2 regions of the Cedecea sp. B1(4) genome follow, and region 1 is predicted to be linked to the other one. Evidence: predicted binding sites of a transcription regulator. Region 1 holds the regulator's gene; the other holds the start of a gene.
What was found. Region 1 encodes PhoB, which activates phosphate uptake and scavenging genes when phosphate is short. Its sites were predicted from a motif close to CTGTCATAAAACTGNCNNAT; they were not measured.
Positions count from the first base shown of each region.

Region 2: the regulator PhoB is predicted to act here: its motif matches at 2,049-2,068, upstream of nudF (ADP-ribose diphosphatase).

Region 1 is NZ_JCAHMZ010000008.1:228,288-231,667, forward strand. Features, by position in the region: gene phoR (phosphate regulon sensor histidine kinase PhoR) at 348-1,655, opposite strand; gene phoB (phosphate response regulator transcription factor PhoB) at 1,678-2,367, opposite strand; gene sbcD (exonuclease subunit SbcD) at 2,567-3,380, shown strand, end outside.
Region 2 is NZ_JCAHMZ010000006.1:340,819-344,198, reverse strand. Features, by position in the region: gene ACR6JA_RS14265 (DUF1190 family protein) at 1-274, opposite strand, end outside; gene tolC (outer membrane channel protein TolC) at 444-1,928, opposite strand; gene nudF (ADP-ribose diphosphatase) at 2,141-2,773, shown strand; gene ACR6JA_RS14250 (DUF1249 family protein) at 2,776-3,201, shown strand; gene cpdA (3',5'-cyclic-AMP phosphodiesterase) at 3,346-3,380, shown strand, end outside.

The DNA of each region.
Region 1 (3,380 bases):
GTAAAAACGCGGTTATTACCGGTAACGACAGCGGAATATGCTTCTCCGGATCGGTGGCGAAGAATAGTTAGTCGAATTACCACGCAATTTCAGTCGGTCTGGTAATAACAGGGGGGCAATTAAAACGCTTATAGCGTTTGAAGACAAGAAGGGATCGGGAAACCAGAAATATATCCTTTAAAAATACGCATAAGCAGTGAATAAAGTTGATTATACGCTTTTGTTATGGCTTATCATTCGGACAAAAAAGCACCAATTCAATATTCATCACTTAACGAGTGATGAAAATACAAACAAAAAGGCCAGAAAACTGGCCTGTGGAAAGTGTACTTGACGGTTACGGTGAATTAATGTGCAGCCACCGCTGACTCAGGGGCGATTAAGCGCTCGGGCAGGATGAACGAAAACGTCGAGCCCTGCCCCGGTACGCTTTCGATATCCAGCCGCGCATCATGATGGCTAAGGGCATGCTTCACGATGGCCAGCCCAAGCCCGCTGCCTCCGGTCTGCCGGGAACGCGCTTTGTCTACTCGGTAGAAACGCTCCGTCAGGCGCGGAATGTGCTCGGCGGAGATCCCCGGCCCGGTATCCTTCACGCTGAACGCTACGCCGTGAGGCAACCTGCGCCAGGTGACGGTGATGTGCGTCCCGGCAGGCGTGTGATTCACCGCGTTATACACCAGGTTAGAGATCGCACTGCGCAGCTGCTCTTCGTTACCGTAAACATGCAGCCCTGGCTCAACGTTAAAAGTGAGCGTTTGCTTCTGCTGGCTCAACGTCTGCGCCTCTCGTTCCACCACGCGCAGCATTAGCGGCACGTCGATTTTCTCATTCATCGACAGCGTGGGCGCGGCTTCGATGCGCGACAGCGTTAACAATTGCCTCACCAGCCCTTCCATGCGCGAAGTTTGCTCGCGCATGGTATGCAGCGCTTTATCCCGCAGCGGCCCTTCCAGAGCCTGATCCTGCATCATCTCCAGATAACCCTGTAACACGGTCAGCGGCGTGCGCAGCTCATGGCTAACGTTGGCAAAGAAATTGCGGCGAGCGCCTTCAAGCTGGTGCATCTGCGTGACGTCTCGCGCCACCATCAGCCACTGCCCGTCGGCGTAGGGCATCACGCGGAACTCAAGATGACGGCCATTGTTCAGTACCAGCGTCAGCGGGCGGCCAAACTGCTGCTTCGCCACGTATTGCGAGAATTCAGGGTAACGCAGCAGGTTGAGGATATTTTGGCCGCTGTCGTCCGGCCAGCGCAGGCCAAGCAGCTGTTGCGCCAGGCCGTTACACCAAAAAATGGTGCCTTCTTCGGTGGTCAGCACCACCGCATCGGGCAGCGATTCGGCTCCGCTTCGGAAGCGTTTGATCAGGTTGCCTAACTCTTTGCGGCGCTTTTTATTACGCAGCTGCATCTGGTGCAGCCCGTACAGCAGAGGTTCCCAGCTTCCCCGCCCGGGCGGCGGGGTCATGCTGCGGTCAACCCACAGCCACCAGGAGAGACGAAGTAAATTCCAGAAATGCCAGCTTAGCAGGGCGGTCACTGCCGCCAGTAAAAACCACGGCAGGTGGCCAAAAATCAATCCGAGAATTGCCGCTGGCATACAACAGAGCACCAGCTCCAGTACCAGCCTTTTCCATGACAGCCGTTCCAGCACGCGTCACGCTCCTGTCAGCATATTAAAAACGGGTTGAAAAACGATAACCCGTGCCGCGAACTGTTTGCACCATTTTGTCATGACCACTTGTTTCCAACGCTTTACGCAGGCGACGAATATGCACGTCTACGGTACGGTCTTCAACGTAAACGTTCGTTCCCCAAACGTTATTGAGCAGCTGTTCACGGCTGTAAACGCGCTCCGGGTGGGTCATAAAGAAGTGTAACAGCTTAAATTCAGTTGGCCCCATGTCGAGGGGATCTTCGCCGGTCATCACGCGGTGTGAGGACGGGTCAAGACTCAGCCCCTGCATCTCAATCACTTCTTCCACCGCCATCGGGGAAATACGGCGCATCACCGCTTTAATACGCGCCACCAGCTCTTTAGGCGAGAACGGCTTAGTGATGTAATCATCGGCACCGACTTCAAGGCCACGCACGCGATCTTCTTCTTCGCCACGCGCGGTCAGCATCATCACCGGGATTTCGCGGGTCAGCGCTTCGCGCTTCAGGTGCTTGATGAACTGGATCCCGGAACCGCCTGGCAGCATCCAGTCCAGCAGGATCAGGTCGGGGAAAGGTTCAATCAGCAGGTTAACCGCGCTGTCATAATCTTCCGCCTCTACCGACTGGAAGCCATTTTGCTCGAGCACAAAGCTCACCATTTCACGAATCGGAGCTTCATCTTCTACGACTAAAATGCGTCTCGCCATGATTTACCCTGTTGAAAAGAGACCATCTCTTATTAATTGTGCGCCAGTATGCGTCAGATTTGTGACAGATTTATGAAAAAGATGACGGCCAGATATTTCACCTTTTTGAATTATGACAGCCATGGATTTTTACTGACGGTTACGCTGCCAGCTCAATAGCTTATAATCGGTAATTCGCCTCTTTGCCATGGGACAGGTTATGCGCATTCTCCACACATCAGACTGGCACCTCGGCCAAAACTTCTATACCAAAAGCCGGGCTTCTGAACATCAGGCCTTTCTCGACTGGTTGTTAAACGCCGCAGTCGAACATCAGGTGGATGCGATCCTCGTCGCGGGAGATATCTTTGATACCGGCTCGCCGCCGAGCTACGCCCGTGAAATGTATAATCGTTTTGTCGTGCAGCTGCAGGGCACCGGCTGCCAGCTGGTGGTGCTGGCGGGGAATCACGATTCCGTAGCTACCCTGAATGAATCCCGCGAGCTGCTGGCCTGCCTGAACACCCGCGTCATTGCCAGCGCCCGCCATAACAAAGACGAACAGGCGCTGCTGCTCAACCAAAAAGACGGCACGCCGGGGGCGATTCTCTGCCCAATTCCTTTCCTGCGTCCTCGCGACATTCAAAGCAGCCAGGCGGGGCTGTCCGGCCATGAAAAACAGCGATCTTTAATGGAAGCCATCAGCGAACATTATCAGCAATGTTATGCCGCCGCCGTGGCGCTTCGCGGTGACCAGCCACTGCCGATTATTGCGACCGGGCACCTGACCACGGTAGGCGTCACGAAATCCGATGCGGTGCGTGACATTTATATTGGCACGCTGGATGCCTTCCCGGCGCAGCACTTCCCGCCCGCCGACTACATTGCGCTCGGGCACATTCATCGCGCGCAAAAAATTGGCGGCACGGAGCATATTCGCTACAGCGGCTCGCCGATTCCGCTGAGTTTCGACGAAACCGGCAAAGCAAAAACCGTTTTTCTGGTGACATTCAGCGGCGGAGCGCTAACCAGCG
Region 2 (3,380 bases), on a different contig from region 1:
ACTCGGCAACGCAGGCTTCACGGGAAGCATACTTCGGTGCCGTGCGCTCGGCTTCTTTCAGAGCGTTATTATAGGCGGTGGTACATTCCGCGCTTTTGCTCGGGTTTGCCTGCGAGCAGTCGTCCGCGTTTTGGTACATTGAGACGGTTTCGTCGCTTTGTTCACAGCCAGCCAGCATAAAGACGGCGGTGACAGCCAACGCCACCGGCGTTAAATGGCGTGCGTTCCAGCTTTTGCGGAACGATGAATGATTTATATTTTTTGTCCGTTTCATTTAATCAGTCCTGAGCCCAGTAGGTTTGGTGCTAAGGATAGGGGATGAGCGGTTGAAATTGAAGCGATGTTGGCCTGTTGGCAGGAGATCTTTACGTTGCCTTACGTTCAAACGCGAGGCAGAAAAAAAGGGGCGTAAAAATACGCCCCTTTCGTTGGCATTCCCGAGATTAATTAGCGAATGGGTTCGCTTTTTTCCCGCTGGTGGCCGCAGCCGGAGTGGCATGAGTTGCCTTAGTGGAAACCGTCGCTGGCGCGGTGTTGTAACCGTCAGCCCGGGCATCCTGCTCTGGGGTTTCCGGCGCAACGCTGTCCGCAGAGGTTGAAACCGGTTTGCCCAGCGTATTGTTCAGCGCAATCAGATCTTGCTCGTTCAACGTACCCAATGCTGATTTAATATTCAGCTGATTAATCAGGTAGTTATAACGTGCGCTGGAGAGTTGCTGTTTGGCGTTATACAGCGTGGTGGTCGCATCCAGCACGTCAACGATAGTACGGGTACCCACCGAGTAGCCGGCTTCCATCGCATCCAGGGAGCTTTGTGCAGACACAACGGCCTGTTTGTAAGCGTTGATGGTGCTGATAGAGGCGTTCACGTTATTAAAGGAAGAACGCACGGTCTGTACCACGCTGCGGTGCGCGCTTTCCAACTGCTCGCTGGCACCCACAAAGTTGTACTGAGCCTGTTTAACCTGAGAGTTAACCTGGCCACCCTGGTACAGCGGCAGGGAGAAGCTCAGGCCAACCTGGTTCTGCCCTTTATAGCTGTTGTCATACTGCGAATTGCCGGAAGTTTTAGAACCATTGTAGCTGCTGTTAGTGACGCCGCTGGACGCGTTCAGGCTCAGGGTCGGCAGGTGGCCGTCTTCAGCCAGGCGAATTTGTTCGCGGGCAAGATCCTGGCTCAGACGAGCCTGAAGCAGGCTAAGGTTGCGTTTCTCAGCATCTTTTAGCAGGTTATTGACTGCATCTGGCTTGGTGGTTTTGAAACCGTCTACGTTCAGAGAAGCCAGGCTCAGATAGTCGTTCCCGGTGACCTGACGCAGTGATTCCACCGCGTTGTCCAGGTTATTACGGGCGGTGACTTCGTTCGCCAGCACTGTGTCGTACTGCGCGCGGGCGTTCTGCACGTCAGTGATGGCAACCAGGCCTACGTTAAAGCGCTGAGTGGTTTGATCCAACTGGCGGTAGATGGCCTGTTTCTGCGCTTCAGTATAGGAAAGCGCGTCAATGGCGCTCAGCACGTTAAAATAGGCTGTGGCCGTGTTCAGGATCAGAGACTGCTGATCGGTCTGGAAGCTAACATCCTGAATCCCTGCTGTTTTTTCCTGCAGGCTCAGCGCGCGCCATTTCGACATATCAAAAATAGTTTGCGTCAGCTGTAATGTTGCACTGGTCGTGTTGGAGTTAACGCCATTAGAGTCGCGAAAACCGTTGCCGTAGGTGTAATCTGCACCCAGGCCCAGCTGTGGTAATAATGGGCTGCGTGCTTCATTAATTTTTTCGAATGCGGCGTCACGGTCAGCAGCGGATTTACGCAGGTCCGGGTTGCTGGTGCGCGCCTGTTGATAAACCTGCAGCAGGTTTTCTGCCTGGCTCATGGCGCTGAAACCCGTTAGGCTCAGACCGATAAGAATGGGGAGCAGTTTCTTCATTTGCATTCCTTGTTGTGAAGCAGAATTATTTTGTTTAACGCCGACAGGAGTCAAAGATGATCGCCGATTCTACAGATTCCGTCAGCCGGGCAGGTTGGCGTAAAGTGCCATCTACCTTAATTTTCACCAATCTACCACATCAAAATTGAAAGGGCAGTTAAGCAGGGTTGAAATCGCCCGGCCAGCGCCCATTTGTCATCAGGACATCATCTATGAACAAGTCAGAAAAGCTAGCGGCTACTTTCGCCAAAAAGGATGTAGAAATTATTGCACGGGAAACGCTTTATCGTGGCTTTTTTTCACTCGATCTTTATCGTTTTCGCCATCGTTTGTTTAATGGCGAAATGAGTGGCGAAGTCAGGCGCGAAATTTTTGAACGCGGTCACGCTGCGGTACTGCTACCCTATGACCCTGTGCGCGATGAAGTCGTGTTGATAGAGCAGATTCGTATTGCAGCCTGGGACACCAGCGAAACCCCATGGCTGTTAGAAATGATCGCCGGCATGATTGAAGAGGGTGAAAGCTTAGAAGATGTTGCGCGCCGTGAAGCCATAGAAGAAGCGGGCCTTGCTGTGGGCCGGACCAAACCGGTTCTGAGCTATTTAGCCAGCCCTGGCGGCACCAGCGAAAGGTTGTCTATTTTAGTCGGCGAAGTGGATGCCACTCAGGCCAACGGTATTCACGGCCTGGTGGAAGAAAACGAAGATATTCGTGTTCATGTGGTGAGCCGGGAGCAGGCTTACCAGTGTGTCGAAGAGGGGAGCATCGACAACGCGGCGACGGTCATCGCTTTGCAATGGCTGCAGCTGCATTATGAGCAACTAAGAAAAGAGTGGAATCACTGATTATGAAGCGCTATACCCCTGACTTCCCCGAAATGATGCGTTTGTGCGAAACCAACTTCGCGCAGCTGCGCCGCCTGTTGCCGAAAAATGATGCGGCGGGCGAAACGGTAACCTATCAGGTTAATAGCGCCAGATATCGCTTAACTATCTCAGAATCAACGCGTTATACCACCCTGGTGGAAATAGAACAAACGCACCCCTCGGTGAGTTACTGGAGCCTGCCGTCAATGTCGGTCAGACTTTACCATGATGCGATGGTCGCGGAAGTGTGTTCAAGCCAGCAGATCTTTCGCTTCAAAGCGCGATATGATTATCCGAATAAAAAGTTGCATCAACGCGACGAAAAGCATCAAATTAACCAGTTTCTTGCTGATTGGCTGCGCTACTGTTTAGCGCATGGAGCAATGGCCGTGCCTGTGTATACCTAGTTTTTTTAGGGTTGAGGACGGTTAACGGCACAACGCCCTGAATAATGGATGGTATTGATACCCTGAATGAATCGAGCTGCCGCCTGGATATCAGCAGCTTAAGTGTGGTGGGTAGTAAGTGTGCGTGAAACCTAAGGACACCATTTGGAAAGCCTGTTAACCCTTCCTGTGGCCGATGG